2 linked regions of the Gemmatimonas phototrophica genome follow. The main gene of each other region encodes a partner of the protein of the gene in region 2 in a complex. Links are inferred from orthologs where the notes say so. Each region holds a gene or a part of one and is shown on either strand. Other genes may lie near its edges.

Region 1 (7,767 bases), 720 kb from region 2 along the record:
CCGGCTGGCTGGTTCAAACGTCTCGAAGAGATTCTGGGCGAATACGAGCAGTACATCGAACGCGTGCATGGCCTGGTAGACCGCAACCGCATCTTCATTGACCGCATGCGGAACGTGGGCGTGATCAGCACGAAGGACGCCCTGCACTGGGGCTTCACCGGGCCTATTCTGCGCTCTACGGGGGTGCCTCGCGATCTGCGCAAGGACACGCCCTATCTCGCGTACGGCGAACTCGATTTTGACGTGCCGGTTGGCATCAATGGCGACAACTACGATCGCTACTATGTCCGGATGCGCGAGATGGACGAGTCGGTGTACATGGTGCGTCAACTGCTCGAGATGATTCCCGAGGGCCCCATCATGGTGGATGACCGTCGGTGTGTGTTTCCCGACAAGGCCCTCGTGTACACCGAAATCGAATCGCTCATCAATCACTTCAAGCTGGTGATGGAAGGCCCGGTGGTACCGGCCGGTGATATCTATCTGGCGCACGAAGGCGCCAATGGAGAACTCGGGTTTTATATCGTGAGCACTGGTGACGGCCAGCCGCACAAAGTGCACGTCCGCTCTCCCAGCTTTGTGCACATGGGTGGCGTGCACACCATGCTCAACGGCTATCAACTTGCCGATATCGTCACCACGTTCGGGTCGGTGAACATGATTGGCGGCGAGTGCGATCGATGACGGGTCCGATGAACAACATTCAGCATCTCATTCCCGAATTCGAGCGGTGGAAGGAACGTTACCCCGCCGGCTTCGAGGGATCCCTGACCATTCCCTGTTTGCGCCGTATCCAGGAAGAGCGCGGGTACATCGCCGACAGCGATATCGATGAACTGGTGGCCTACCTGGGCGTGCCCCGAACGCAGGTGGACGAAGTCCTCGGCTTCTACACCATGTTCACGCGTACGCCTCTGGGGCACCACCATCTGCAGGTCTGCCACAACGTGTCGTGCTCGCTGCGGGGGGCCGACGGACTGCTCAAATATTTGTGCGGTCGGCTCGGCATTCAGCCCGGCGAAACCACGCCCGACGGCAAGTTCACCGTGAGTACCGCCGAGTGCCTCGCCTCCTGCGGCACCGCTCCCATGATGATGGTGAACGAGGCGTACCATGAGAATCTCACGCCGGCTGCCGTGGACGCCTTGCTCGAGGAACTGACCAAGTGACGTCACCCGCCACCTATCCCATGCCGGAGTTGTCGGGGCGAAAGTTCTTCATGAACTTCCCACCCACGGAGCAATCGCATTCGCTCCACGACTACCGTGCGCGTGGGGGATATCAGGCGCTTGAAAAGGCACTGAAAGAGCTGCAGCCAGCCGATGTGACCAAGGAAGTGCTGGCCGCGGGATTGCTCGGACACGGTGGGGCTGCGTTCCCCGCCGGACGCAAGTGGGGCGTCATCAAGCCCAACGATGGCGAAGATCACTTTGTCTGCATGAACGCCGATGAAGGAGAGCCCGGGACGTTCAAGGATCGCTGGATCCTTGAATACACGCCGCACCTGTGTCTGGAAGGGCTGATCCTGGCATCGTATGCGATTGGTGGCCGCCACGCGTTCATCTACATTCGCGGCGAGTTTGATCTGCCGTTCCGTCGCATTCAGGCCGCGGTGGACGAAGCGTACGAGGCCGGGCTTCTTGGCAAGAACATTCTGGGGACCGCGTATTCCCTCGATGTCGTGGTTTACCGCGGCGCCGGGTCGTATGTGTGCGGCGAGGCCTCCGCGATGCTGGCGTCGCTGGAAGGGCGCAAGGGCTGGCCGCGTAACCGCCCGCCTCGGCTCACGGTGAAAGGGCTCTACCAGAAGCCCACCGTCGTGAACAACGTGGAAACGCTGGCCAACGTGCCGGTCATCCTGAATCTGGGCGCGGTGGAGTTCAAGAAGACCGGCACTCCCAAGAGCCCCGGCACGCAAATGATCTCCATTTCCGGACACATCGCGCGGCCGGGAGTCTATGAAGTGGAGTATGGCTACTCGTGGGAGAAGTTCCTCTACGAGGACTGCGGAGGCATGCAAGGTGGTAAAGCGCTCAAGTGCATCATTCCGGGGGGCGTCTCCACCAAGATTCTCAACGCCCAGGAGATCAAGGGCGTCACGCTCGACCACAACAGTGCCGTGGCCGCGGGATCGCAATTGGGGTCCGGTGGCATGATCGCCGTAGCCGAGGGCACCTGCATGGTACGCCTCGCCCGCGTCATCCAGCGGTTTTATCACCATGAGTCCTGCGGACAGTGCACGCCATGCCGGGAAGGCATGGGGTGGATGGAACGCATTCTCGATCGCATCGTGCGCGGGGAAGGGCGGCCGGAAGACATCGATCGGCTGTATCGCATCTCGAACGCCAACGACGGCACCACCATCTGCAGTCTTGGCGACTCGGCGGGATATGCCTGCACGGCCATTCTCGATCATTATCGCGAAGAATTCGAGTACTACATCCTGAACGGTCGCTCCATGTTTGATGGCCGACTCGCCGTGGACGATCCGTTCGACGGCGCGGTGCCCGCGCCCTTGTACCATGGGGTTGCCGTATGAGCGACGCACTGCGGCGGCGGGGGAATAACGAACCCGTGAACACGGCCAAGACCCTGGAGTTCTTCATCAACGGGGAGCCGTGTACGGCGTATCAGGGGGAGTCCGTCATTCAGGCGGCTCAACGGGCTGGCGTAAGCATTCCGCACTTCTGCTGGCACCCGGAACTCTCCGTTCCCGGCAATTGCCGTATCTGCATGGTGGAAGTGGAGCAGGATGCTGGCGATCCGTGGTTTGATATCGGGTGCAACATGCCCGTAACCGCCGGCATGCGGGTGCTGACGGAAACGGATACGGTGAAGAATCTGCGTCGCGACACGATGCAGTTCATCACGCTCAATCATCCGGTCGATTGCGGCATCTGCAACAAAGCCGGTGAATGCATCCTGCAGGACTATCACTACGAGCATAACGGGCAGGCCTCGCTCTCCAGCGATCGGAAGAACCATGCGACCAAGTTCTATCCGCTGTCCGATCGGATCATGCTGGACAACGAGCGGTGCATCATGTGCACCCGCTGCGTGCGCTTTACGCACGAGGTCTCGGAGTCCCATGCGCTGGCTGCCGTCTATCGTGGCGACCATGCCCTCATTCGTCCGGCCGAAGACGCCAACTTCAATGAGGATGCCTATTCGGACAATGTGATCGACATCTGTCCGGTGGGGGCGTTGCTCTCGCGGGAGAATCTTGATCACGCCCGCGTGTGGTACACCAAGGCGACGCCGAGTGTGTGCCCGGGATGCTCGCGCGGGTGCAGCGTGAACATCTGGCACCGCAAGCCTGAGTGGGCGCTCAAGGCGCTGGATCCGCAGCTCAATGTGCGCATCGAACGGGTCACGCCGCTGGAGAACAGTGCGGTGAACGGGCCGTGGATCTGCAACAAGGGGCGGGACCTGGCCAAGCTGTTCGAGCGGCCCCGAGCCACGCAGGCCATGATGCGAGGGCAGGGAGTGGAGGTAGCTACGGCCACGGCCAATGCCGCCGCATTGCTGGCCTCCGCGCGCCGCGCGGTCGCGCTGGTTTCCAGCTGGGGGTCCAACGAAGAGTTGTCGGCCTTTGCCTCCGCGTTCGCCTCCCGGTTGGGCAAGACGCTCACGGCGTATAGCAAAGCCGATCACGCACCGCAGGTCGGCGAGGTATTGGAAGACCAGCTGCTCATCAAGGCCGACAAGAATCCGAATCTCACGGCCGCCGTATCGCATTTCCCCTTATTGCCCAACGATGTCGCCTCCGCTCTGGCCGGGGCGGATGTCGTGCTGGTGTGGGGCGAGGGCGTTGCGTCCGAGCAGCTGCCCGCAGGCGCCAAGGTCATTCGCCTTGAATCGTATGCGCACCCGTCGCACAGCACGGCCGACGTCTTTCTGCCGATCAGTATCCAGACGGAACGAAGTGGCCACTACACCAACTGTGAGGGCACGGTCACGCCGTTCTCCGCCTGCTTTGCGCCTAAGGCGCCGGTGGCGCACGCGGCCGAGCTGTTTGGGCCGCTGGCCGGAGTGCCAGCATGAACGGGCCAAGCATTCTCCCCGATCTGGCGGTGGCGCTGGTATTCATCGTGTACGCCATCGTCATGCTGTTGAGCTTTGGCGGGCTGCTGACCTGGGTGGAGCGCAAGCAGTCGGCCATCATGGCGGATCGTGTTGGCGCCAATCGGGCCTACATCCGTCTGCCGTTCACCAATATCAAGCTGGTATGGCTCGGGTTGTTTCACGGGATGGCTGATGGATTGAAGATGCTCCTCAAGGAGAACTTCAAGCCGAACACGCACGACAAGGTCGGCTATTTCCTGGCGCCGTTCATCGTGTTCACACCAGTCCTGCTGGTGTTCGCGGTGGTACCGTTTGGTGGTACGGTCATTCCCGGTCAGCTCATTCCGGCCTTGTCGCAATGGTTTGGCGATCGTGCCTATCCCATGCAGATCGCCAATCTTGATGCCGGGTTGCTGGTGGTCTTTGCGTTCAGCAGCCTGGGGATCATTGGGGCCATGCTCGCCGGGTGGGCGTCGGACAACAAGTTTTCGTTGCTGGGCGGATTGCGTGCCGGCTCGCAGATGATCAGCTATGAGCTGGTCATGGGGCTGACGGTGCTTGGCCTCATTCTCGTATACGGCAGTGTGAATCTGGGCGAGATTGTGCGCCAGCAGTCCGGCACGATCGGCGGGGTCCTGCCCGCGTGGGGCATCTTCTACCAGCCGTTCGCCGCCTTTCTGTTTCTCACGGCGGCCATCGCCGAGAACAAGCGCATCCCGTTTGACTTGCCGGAAGCGGAGTCGGAGCTGATCGCCGGGTATTTCACGGAGTACAGCGCGATGAAGCTGGGGCTGTTCATGTTCTCGGAGTTCATTCAGATCGCGGTCGTGGGCGCGCTGTTCGCCACTCTGTTCCTCGGCGGCTACAACCTGCCGTACATGACCGACGCCGGGTTCACCCTGCCGGGAGGGACCGAGATCGCGCTCAGTCAGGCGGTGCGGGTGCCGTTGCAGCTGGTCACGTTCCTTGGCAAGGTGGCGCTCCTGTGCGTCATCCAGATCCAGATTCGCTGGACGCTGCCGCGCTTTCGCTACGACCAGATGCTGGGCCTTTCCTGGAAGATGTTGCTCCCCTTGTCGCTGGCGAATCTCGTGGTGACGGTACTCTGGATGTGGCTGGTAGGAGGTGGGCAATGATCCGCGGCATCAAGAATCCCCCAACGCCAACGGCGGGTGTGACCGGGCCAGCGTTCGGCAATCAGCCTGGTGCGGTGCCGCCAGCCGGCGCGGGGAGTGCGCCGCGCAAGGTGGTTCGCTACGAGCGGAAGCAGTACTGGAACGAACCCACCATGACATTGTGGGAGCGCGCGTATCTGCCGGAGATTCTGAAGGGGCTCGCCATTACCAGCGGGATCTTCCTCCGGAACATGTTCAAATGGATCACCGGTCGGCGAGGGGCGGTGACCACGTACTATCCCGAGGAGAAGCGCGGAGATTTCGCGCCTCGCAACCGCGGGAAGCACATCCTGACGCAGCGGCCCGATGGATCGCCGCAATGCATTGCGTGCAACATGTGCGCGACGGTGTGCCCCGCCAAAGTCATCGAGATCGAGTCCGGATTCGATCCCGACGATCCGGCCCACCCCAAGTTTCCGGTACGCTTCGAGATTGACTACTCGCGCTGCGTGTTCTGCGGTATGTGCGTGGAAGCGTGCCCGGAAGACGCGATCCGGATGCAGGAAGACGTTCCGAACCTGGTCTCCGACGACCGCTACAACATGTGGATCACGATGGACGAAATGCTGACCTGGCGTCCGGAGAAGGACGTGGCCAAACCCTATCCGCCGAAACCGGTGCCATTGCAGCTCGGGGACAGCGTGAAGCGGGGGCGTGAGTCATCAACGCACTAATTCTGGCCGTCTTCGGCGCCCTGGCGCTCATCAGCGCGGTGTCGATGCTGGTCCTGCGAGAGCCCATGCGGGTGGCGCTGGCGCTCATCACCTCGATGACGTCGCTGGGCGCGGTGTACGGACTGATGGGGGTGCACTTCATCGCCGCGTTTCAGGTGCTCATTTACGTGGGCGCCGTGATGGTCTTCATGGTCTATGTCATCATGCTGCTCGAGGTGAAGGAAGCCCCGGGGAGCAAACGCTTTTCGCGGTTCGTCGTGCCAGGGGTGCTTGGCGGCGTGCTGCTGACCGGTGTGCTGGGCGTGGCGGTACTGCGCGGCACCGGAAGCACCGTCCCGGTGGCCACCGGCGATGTGTTTGGACTGGTGCCGTTCTCCTCGGCCTTTCTCACCCAGTATTGGCTCGAGTTTGAGCTGACCACCGTGTTTCTGGTGGGCGCCATCGTGGCGGCGTTGGCAGTGGTTGGTGTCAGCCGTCGGCGACAGGGATAACGGTATGGATCAATATCAAGCGATGCTCTGGCTGGCTGGAGCGCTGTTCAGTGTCGGTCTGCTGGGCGTGGTGATCCGTCGCAACGCTCTCGTGATGCTCATGTGCATGGAACTCATGCTCAACGGGGTCAATCTGAGCCTGGTGACCTTTTCGCAGCAGCGTGGCGATGCGGCCGGTGTGGTGATGGTCTTCCTGACGTTCGTGGTGGCGACGGCCGAAGTGGCCTTGGCCATTCCCATTGTGCTGCTGCTGGTCAAGCACGCGCGGTCGCTGGATGTGGACCGCTACTCTGAGCTCAAGGGTTAGACGCGCATGCCGCATATGTTGGCGCTCATCGCGCTGCTCCCCCTGATCGGGTTTCTCATCAACGGCACGTTTGCCACGGCACTGGGCGGTCATCGCTTCAGTCACCGGACGGCGGCGTTGGTGGGGTGTCTGGCGCCGCTGCTGGCCTTCGGGCTCACCGTGCAGGCGTTCTTCACGCTGCAGGGCAATGGGTATACCCCCATTGTCGAGCCGTTGTACCGCTGGGCCGCCATTGGCGACCGGACGTTCGACATCACGTTCTATTTCGATCGCCTCTCGGCGGTCATGACGCTCATTGTCACCGGGGTGGGATCGGTCATCCACATCTATTCCACCGGGTACATGCATGACGACAAGAGCTTCGGGCGCTTCTTTGCGTACCTGAATCTGTTTCTGTTCTTCATGCTGCTGCTCGTCCTCGGCCGCTCCATGCTGGTCCTGTTTGTCGGCTGGGAAGGGGTGGGACTGGCGTCGTATCTGCTGATTGGCTTCTGGTTTGACGACCTCGCCAATGCCGTGGCCGGGCGCAAGGCGTTCATCACCAATCGCATTGGTGATGCCGGATTTCTTCTGGGAATGTTCCTGCTCTACCGCGCCTTTGGCACGCTGGATATGGACGTCATCAATTCGGCCTTCACCACCGGCACCGCCACCATGGTGTCGGCCAGTCTGGTGGGGATGTTCCTCTTTGTTGGCGCCACCGGCAAGTCGGCTCAGATCCCGCTCTACGTCTGGCTCCCTGATGCCATGGCCGGCCCCACGCCGGTCTCGGCGCTGATTCACGCTGCCACCATGGTCACGGCCGGTGTGTATCTCGTGGCGCGCATGTCCGGGTTGTATCTGCAGGCCCCGGAGGCCTCACAGGTGATGGCCGTGATCGGCGTGCTGACCGCGTTTGTGGCGGCCACGATTGCGCTGGTCCAGCACGACATCAAGAAAGTGCTGGCCTATTCCACCGTGTCCCAGCTGGGGTTCATGTTCGTGGCGCTCGGTGTTGGCGCGTACGGCGTCGCCATCTTTCACGTGGTGACACACGCGTTCTTCAAGGCGTGCCT
Region 2 (7,598 bases):
AGACGACGGCACGCGCGGCAGGCGGTTGCGCTGCGCCACCAACAGATTGGCCAGCAAGGCTATGCCCACCAACCCGGCGCCCAATCGGGAGCCGAGGCTGCGAAGATCGGAGATTTCACTGTGCCCGAGGTTGAGCAACATGACGACGAAGACGAACACCACCATGATGGCGCCGGCATAGACCAACACCTGAATCGCGCCGATGAACGGGGCGTCGAGCATGACGTACAGGCCTGCCAACGCGAACATGACGTTTACCAGCCACAACGCCGCCGGCACCGGGTTCTTCCGCGTGACAAACAGCAACGCAGAGGCCACGGCGAGCAGCGAGAACAGGTAAAACTGGAACTCGAAGAATCCGTTCATTCGCCCTTCGGGTCCGCAGGATCCCACAATTCACTGACCGGGTGCGTCTGCGCCATGAGGCGCTCCAGATCGTACACGAAGGACGCCCGGTCGAACTCGGCGTTCTCGTAATGGCGTCCAACATGGATCGCCTCTTCCGGACACACTTCCTGACAGTAGCCGCAGAAGATGCAGCGGAACTCGTCGATTTCGAACACCAGCGGATAGCGATTCCCCTGCTCGTCCTCACCAGGGGTAAGCTTGATGCAATTGGCCGGGCACACCGTCGGGCAGAGGCCACAGGCCACACACTTGGCCTTGCCGTCTTCAGTGGTGAGCATGCGATGGGTGCCCCGCCAGCGCGGCGACAGATCCCATTTCGTTTCCGGATACTCCATCGTCACCTTGTGCGGATCCACGAGGTGCTTGAGCGTCACGGCCATGCCCTTGAGCGTGGCGCGCACGTAGCTCACCCGCTCCAATGGACGTTCCATGACCTTCACGCCGATGGCCATCAGTCAACTCCTTCGGCAATCAGGGTCTGTCCTGCAGTCGCCACGGCTGGCGTCCCGGTTGCAGTGGTGTGCTGCGCCACCAACTGCCGGCGCGACAGATCCAACCCGCGCGCCCGCAGGCGCTCGAGATCCAGCGGCGCCACTCGCGCGCTGGCCGGGCTGATCAACTTCCCGCGGTCGAGCCACGAGAGCAGGATCACGATGAGCACGATATTCAGCGCCAGCAAAGCCAGCGAGAACAGGGGACCGCGAGCTACCCCGAGCATATCCAGCCCCAGTGTCGCCGAGGCGATCACCACGATGTATGCCAGGGCGATGGGCAGCATGACACTCCATCCGAGCGACATGAGCTGATCGTAGCGGAAGCGCGGTACCGTCCAGCGAACCCACATGAATACGAAGATGAAGAAACCGATCTTTGAAATCATCATGAGCAGCGTGGCCACGGTCTTCAGCACCGAGTATGGCCCGGCATTGTCCCACTGCGTGAAGGGGATATCCCATCCGCCGAAGAACATGACGGCGGTCAAACCGCTCACCGTCAGCATGTTGGCATACTCGGCAATGAAGAACATTGAGAACTTCATCCCGCTGTATTCCGTGTGATAGCCGGCCACGAGCTCCGATTCCGCTTCCGGAAGATCGAACGGCAGTCGATTCGTTTCGGCGAAGGCGGCCACGAGGAACGTGAACCACGCGATGGTGAGCGAGAGCACGTTCCAGCCCATGGACGACTGCTGCTGGACGATGGCGCCCAACGACACATTGCCCGCCAGCAGCAACACCGGGATGGTGGACATGCCCATGGCGATCTCATAGGAGATCATCTGCGCACTTGAGCGCAGCCCACCCAGCAAAGCGTACTTGTTGTTGGAGGACCATCCAGCAAGCACAATGCCGTAGACCCCGAGCGATGAAATGGCCAGGGTGAACAAAAATCCAACCGGCAACGGCGCGATGGCCATCTCGATCAAGCCCCACGGCGTGGGGAGCGGGGCCGCAAATGGCAGCACTGCCCACGTCATCATGGCGGGAATGAATGCGAGCGCCGGCGCAATGAGGAAGAGCCATCGATCCGCAAAAGGCGGATTGGTCTCCTCCTTCATGAAGTTCTTGATGCCGTCAGCCACTGGCTGCAGAATACCGCCGGGACCGGCCCGGTTTGGACCACGACGGTCCTGGAACCAGGCGGCCAGCTTCCGTTCCAACAAGGTCAGCAGCGCCACCGTGACCAGGTAGACTCCAAAAAACACCAGAATCTTCACCACGCTCGCGGCCACAAACGTCCCGATGGCGTCCGGAGCCAACTGCGGGTTGGCACGCGGAAACAGTTGAGCCACATCAAGCGCGGCCACGATCGCCAGCGCCGTCATATGGCCGCCCCAGCGGTGGCAGTCTCGGATGCAAGGACCGGCAGCCCGTGCATGCCCAGCGATTCGTAGTCGAGCCCCGCGAACGCCTGATGCGTGGACACCATCGCGGCAAACACATCTGCCGGCAGGTGAAATTCCGCCGCACCGCCGGTCGCAGCCAGCAGATCGGTCAGCACAAACCAGGATGGGCGCGCCACACCGGGCGCGGTCCGTCCCTGCAGGAAGCGCTGCACACGCCCACGCAAATTGGTAAAGGTGCCCTCTTCCTCAACCGTATTCGTGATGGGGAGTACCGCAACCGCGCGTTCGGCAACAGCGGTTGGAATGGTCGTTCCCACAAACACGAGGGAAGACAACGCCGCCAACTCGCTGGGAGTGACGCCATCGAGCGCATCCCCAACTACCAGCAACGCATCATCATGCCGAAGGGCACTGCCCACCGTGGTCACCTCGGCAAAGCCCAGCAGACGCGCCCCGGCCGCGTTGGCCGCACGCTCTTCACGCAGCGCGAGATCGGCTACGCCAGGCAACGGAACCGTCTCGCCGCGCGCGACTCGGAAAACACCTTGTCCATTCAACTGTGCGACCAGTCGCTCCAGCAGGAACAACGCCTCGTTGGACAGGTTCGGCGAGGCCAGCACGACCACACGCTTCCCGGACAACGCGCCCACGGCCGCGGTCACGGCGTCTTCCCAATCGACTTCCGTCAACGTGCCGTTGATGCGAACCAACGGCTGATCGGCACGATCCCGACGCGCGAATTCGCGGTAGGACTGTCGTCCGACTTCGCACATGTAATACTGGTTCACTGCGTCGTTGGGACGCGGCTTCAGGCGGACCGGCACGTTGTCCCGCGTTTCCACCACCGCGTTGCACCCCTGACTGCAGCCGGTGCACACGGTGGGGGCCCGGTCGAGTTCCCAGGCACGGGCCTTGTTCAGGAAATCCTTACTCAGCAAGGCCCCCACGGGACACAGATCAATCACGTTCCCCGCCCATGGGTTGGTGAGATCATGCCCTTCCGCCTTGCCGATAAACGCCCGATCACCGCGCTCAGACACATTGAGCACGGGCTCGTCAGCCACGTCGCTCATGAAGCGAACGCAACGGGTGCACAGGATGCAGCGGTTCTGCACATACAGCACATCACCACCAAAATCCTCCACCGGGTTGAAGCGCTTCGGTTCGCGATACCGCGAATCCGCGCGCCCTTCCGCGAAGGTATAGTCCTGCAGCTCGCACTCACCCGCCTGATCGCAAATCGGACAATCGAGGGGATGGTTGATCAGCAGAAACTCCAGCACTCCCTTGCGCGCTTCCAGCGCTTTGGGTGAATGCACGTGCACCACCTGCCCTTCCATGACCGAAGTGGCACACGCCGGTGCCAGCTTGGGCATCTTCTCCACCTCGACCAGACACATGCGGCACACGCCGGCCACCGGAAGCCCAGGGTGGTAGCAGTAGTGCGGCACGAGCACACCCGCCGTCTTGGCCGCTTCCAGAATGGACATGCCATCTGGTACGGTGACCGGGCGCCCCTCAATGGTGAGTGAGACCATCTTCACGTCTGCCATCGTCCCCTCACGCGGCCGAGGCGCGCAGCGCCCCGGGTACAGTCACCATGGCCGGATTCGCCGCAATCTTCGCTTCGAACTCGTGGCGGAATTTCTTCAGTCCCGACATCACCGGCGTGGCGCAGGAGTCGCTCAGAACGCAGATCGTCTTGCCACTCATGCCATCGGCAATGGACACCAGCGTGTCGAGATCCTCCGCGGTGCCTTCACCGTCGCGAATACGCTCCATGATGCGCGTAATCCACGCCGTGCCTTCGCGGCACTGCGAGCACTGGGCGCAGCTTTCGTGCGCGTAGAAGCGCGTCAGCCGCGCGATCTGCCGGACCATGCACTGCCGATCATCAAAGACGATCGCTCCGCCGGAGCCGAGCATCGTTCCCGCGGCGACCATCCCCTCATAGTCCATGATGGCGCCTTCGGCCTCTTCCCGCGTCAGAATGGGCACCGAAGACCCGCCGGGAATGACGGCCTTAATCTCGCGGCCCGGCAACGGCCCACCGCAGAGGTCGTACAGAAAATCCTTGAACGGAAAGCCCAACGCGACTTCGTAGTTACCAGGGCGCGTGATATTGCCGCACACCGAGAACAACTTCGTGCCGATGCTTTTGGGATTGTCCGGGCGTCCAAACTGCTTGTACCACTCCGCGCCGTTCTTGATGATGTACGGGACGGTGGTGAGGGTTTCGACGTTGTTGATGGTGGTGGGCTTTCCGAAGAGCCCTGCCACCGCCGGGAACGGCGGCTTGATGCGCGGATTGCCACGCCGTCCCTCAAGGGAATTCATGAGCGCGGTTTCTTCGCCGCAGATGTACGCGCCCGCCCCCCGATGCACATGGACGTCCACCTGCTTGCCGCTCCCCATGGCGTTGGCGCCGAGGATGCCGGCCGCATACGCCTCTTCGACCGCGGCGGTGACACGCGCGTACGGTTCGGTGAACTCGCCCCGAATGTAGATGTACGCCGTTTGCGCGTAGATCGCGTGGGCCGCCAGGGCCACCCCTTCCACCAATCCATGGGGCGTCCAGCGCATGATCTCACGATCCTTGAACGTCCCCGGCTCGGACTCGTCGGCGTTGCAGCAGAGGTAATGCGTCTTGCCATCGGGTTTCATGAACGACCACTTCATGCCGGTGGGAAATCCGGCACCGCCACGGCCACGTAGGCCGGAGTCCTTCACGATCGTCTGCAGTTCCTGCGGGTCCGTAAACAACGCTTTCTGCAACGCCTCATACCCGCCGCGCGCCCGCCACCCTTCAAGGGTGCGCGCCTCGGCATCGCCGAAGTACTTCGACAGGATGGGTGTTTCGCGCGGATGAGACGGATGTGGATACCCCATTACTTCAACTCCGCCAGAATGCGTGGCACCGACTCGGGCGTCACGGATTCAATGAAATCGTTGTTGATCATGACCGGCGTGGCAAAGCCACAGGCGCCCAGACATTCCACTTCGATGACCGTGAACCGGCCATCGGCGCTGGTGAGCCCGAGGTCACCGCACCCGGTATGCTCGAGAAAACTCTTGACCACATCTTCCGCACCACAGACGTTGCACGGGGTCGTCGTGCAGACCTGAATGAAGTGCCGGCCGACCGGGTGCTGGTGATACATGGTGTAGAAACTCACCACGCCCTTGATGTAGGCCGGCGTAATGGCGAGCAGCGCCGCAATCTCCTCGATCCCCTTGTCGCTGACCCAGCCGCGCGCATCCTGCAACATCCAGAGCGCCGGCAACAGGGCGGCCTGTTTGGTGGGATAGCGCGAAAGAATGGTATCGAGTTGCGTGCGGGCCTCACCCACGAAAACCGGTTCATGCGGTTCGTCGTGGTGATGGCCATGCGGCGGGGCGGCCACAAGGGCGCCTCCACTGGCGGACGGGCCATGGCTCACCGGTCGATCTCTCCCATCACGATATCGATGCTGGCGTTGATGGCAATCACGTCGGAGAGCAAGTGTCCCTCCACCATCTTCGGAATTGCCGACAGGTTGACGAATGACGGCGGGCGAATACGCCAACGCACCGGCTTGGAGGTCCCGTCACTCACGAAATAGTATCCCTTCTCACCCTTGGGACTTTCCACGGCGACATAGCACTCCCCCGCCGACGGACGCGGGCCTTCCATGACGAGCTTGAAGTGATGGATCATGCTCTCCATCTCGCTCGTGGCTTTGTGCTTCGGCGGCAGGATCAGCCGCGGATCATCGATGTTGATCGGCCCACCCGGCAGCCGCTTGAGCGCCTGCTCGAGAATGCGCACGCTCTGCCGCATCTCTTCCACACGCACCAGGAACCGATCATAGACGTCGCCCTGGGTTCCGACGGGCACATCAAAATCGTAGGTCTCGTAATCGAGATACGGGAAATCCTTGCGCACGTCATACGCCACACCCGAGGCGCGCAGCATGGGGCCGGAGAGCCCCGCGTTGACCGCTTCTTGCGCGTTCATTGCACCAAGTCCCACGGTACGGCCGGCCCAGATGGCATTGGTTTCCAGCATCGCCACGGACTCCTCGAGCGTCTTCGGGAAGCCCTTGAGGAACGCCCGCAGGCCATCGAGCCACCCATCGGGAAGATCCGCCGCCATGCCGCCAACGCGGGTGGCGGTGGTCGTGAGGCGGGCGCCGACCCACCCTTCCAGGAGGTTGTACACGTTCTCGCGCTCCTGATACAGCCACAGGAACGGCGTAAACGCCCCGATGTCCACCGACGTGGTGCCCAGCCAGACCAGATGTGAAATGATGCGGGAGAGCTCCATGAGAATGACCCGCAGCACTTTGGTGCGCTCCGTCATCCCCACCCCGAACAACCGTTCGGCTCCCAGCACGAACGCCACGTTGTTGCCAGGCGAGTTGAGGTAGTCCTCGCGATCGGTCCAGGGAATGATCTGATTGTACTGGCGGTATTCCCCGATCTTTTCGAACCCGCAATGCAGGTAGCCGATGTGCGGAATGCACCGCACGACGGTCTCACCGTCCAGCTCCAACACCAGACGTAACACCCCGTGTGTTGCCGGGTGCTGAGGGCCGATGTTGATGAGCATGTGATCAGCCTCGAGCTCCGGCTCTGGCGCCAGTGCCGGGGTATCCAGCGCGACGGCGCGTCCGCCCTGTGCCACCAACGCGGCGCGAAGCGGCTGCCCCTGTGCATCCAATCCGCTCGTGCCGAGTGCCACCTCAATGGTTCGACGCGCGCTCATTCGCCTTCCTCGGTCTCGCCGTGGGCCGCACGATCGGCAAGACGCCGCTTCATGTCCTCCGGCAAGGAGTCGAAAGCATCGGCGATGCTCAGTTCTTCCATCGAGTAGCGCGCTTCCGGATCAGCGGCGAGTACCTGCTTGAGCTGCTCGGCGCGCGAGAAGCGGCCCCGCAGTGGAAAGTCCTTTCGCAACGGATGCCCTTCCTTGTACTGCTCCCACATAAGCAGCCGCCGAAGATCCGGATGGCCTTCGAACCGGATGCCGAACATGTCATAGCACTCGCGCTCCAGCCAATCAGCGCCCGAATAAATGTCCATGACGCTCGGCACCCACAGGGCTCCACGCTTGGGCAGTTCAACCTTCAGTCGCAGAAAGCGGCGATGCCCCAACGCGCGTAAGTGCCAGACCACTTCCAGTGGGCGTGTCCCGTCACGGTATTCCACCGCGGTGACATCCACGAGATAGTCGTATCGCTCCGACGGTTCGTCGTGCAGGAACCGGACGATGCGGTGGATGGCGTCGCGCGTGACAAAGACCGTCGTCTCGCCCCAGACCACTTCGGTGCGCAGGACGTCGCTACCGAACCGGGCCGTCAGA

What was found.
Region 1: the proteins of nuoD (region 2) and GEMMAAP_RS12210 are in contact, whole or in part, in a cryo-EM structure (PDB 6ZJN), measured with the Thermus thermophilus proteins. The link is inferred for Gemmatimonas phototrophica from one-to-one orthologs. Residues at the interface, in WP_223903221.1 of Thermus thermophilus: Pro35, Ser36, Asp139, Gly141, Ala142; in WP_096411122.1 of Thermus thermophilus: Ala224, Glu225, Gln226, Glu227, Ala295, Trp297, Phe298, Arg299.

Annotation. Positions count from the first base shown.
Region 1 is NZ_CP011454.1:2,881,002-2,888,768, reverse strand. Bases 3,122-6,120 are described here. They hold GEMMAAP_RS12210 (complex I subunit 1/NuoH family protein), read left to right. Parts: upstream 3,122-4,040; coding sequence 4,041-5,201; downstream 5,202-6,120. Other genes in these bases: GEMMAAP_RS12200 (NADH-quinone oxidoreductase subunit J family protein), read left to right, coding at 5,959-6,120; GEMMAAP_RS12205 (NuoI/complex I 23 kDa subunit family protein), read left to right, coding at 5,198-5,914; GEMMAAP_RS12215 (NADH-quinone oxidoreductase subunit G), read left to right, coding at 3,122-4,044. Also shown: nuoD (NADH dehydrogenase (quinone) subunit D), read left to right, coding at 1-684; NADH-quinone oxidoreductase subunit NuoE, read left to right, coding at 681-1,169; NADH-quinone oxidoreductase subunit NuoF, read left to right, coding at 1,166-2,539; more of GEMMAAP_RS12215, read left to right, coding at 2,536-3,121; more of GEMMAAP_RS12200, read left to right, coding at 6,121-6,405; NADH-quinone oxidoreductase subunit NuoK, read left to right, coding at 6,410-6,712; nuoL (NADH-quinone oxidoreductase subunit L), read left to right, coding at 6,719-7,767. UniProt on the Escherichia coli protein: NDH-1 shuttles electrons from NADH, via FMN and iron-sulfur (Fe-S) centers, to quinones in the respiratory chain. The immediate electron acceptor for the enzyme in this species is believed to be ubiquinone.
Region 2 is NZ_CP011454.1:2,162,537-2,170,134, forward strand. Bases 4,769-7,598 are described here. They hold nuoD (NADH dehydrogenase (quinone) subunit D), read right to left. Parts: upstream 6,846-7,598; coding sequence 5,691-6,845; downstream 4,769-5,690. Other genes in these bases: nuoF (NADH-quinone oxidoreductase subunit NuoF), read right to left, coding at 4,769-5,143; GEMMAAP_RS09095 (NADH-quinone oxidoreductase subunit NuoE family protein), read right to left, coding at 5,143-5,694; GEMMAAP_RS09105 (NADH-quinone oxidoreductase subunit C), read right to left, coding at 6,998-7,598. In the rest of the region: GEMMAAP_RS09070 (NADH-quinone oxidoreductase subunit J), read right to left, coding at 1-366; GEMMAAP_RS09075 (NuoI/complex I 23 kDa subunit family protein), read right to left, coding at 363-860; GEMMAAP_RS09085 (NADH-quinone oxidoreductase subunit G), read right to left, coding at 2,230-3,792; more of nuoF, read right to left, coding at 3,815-4,768.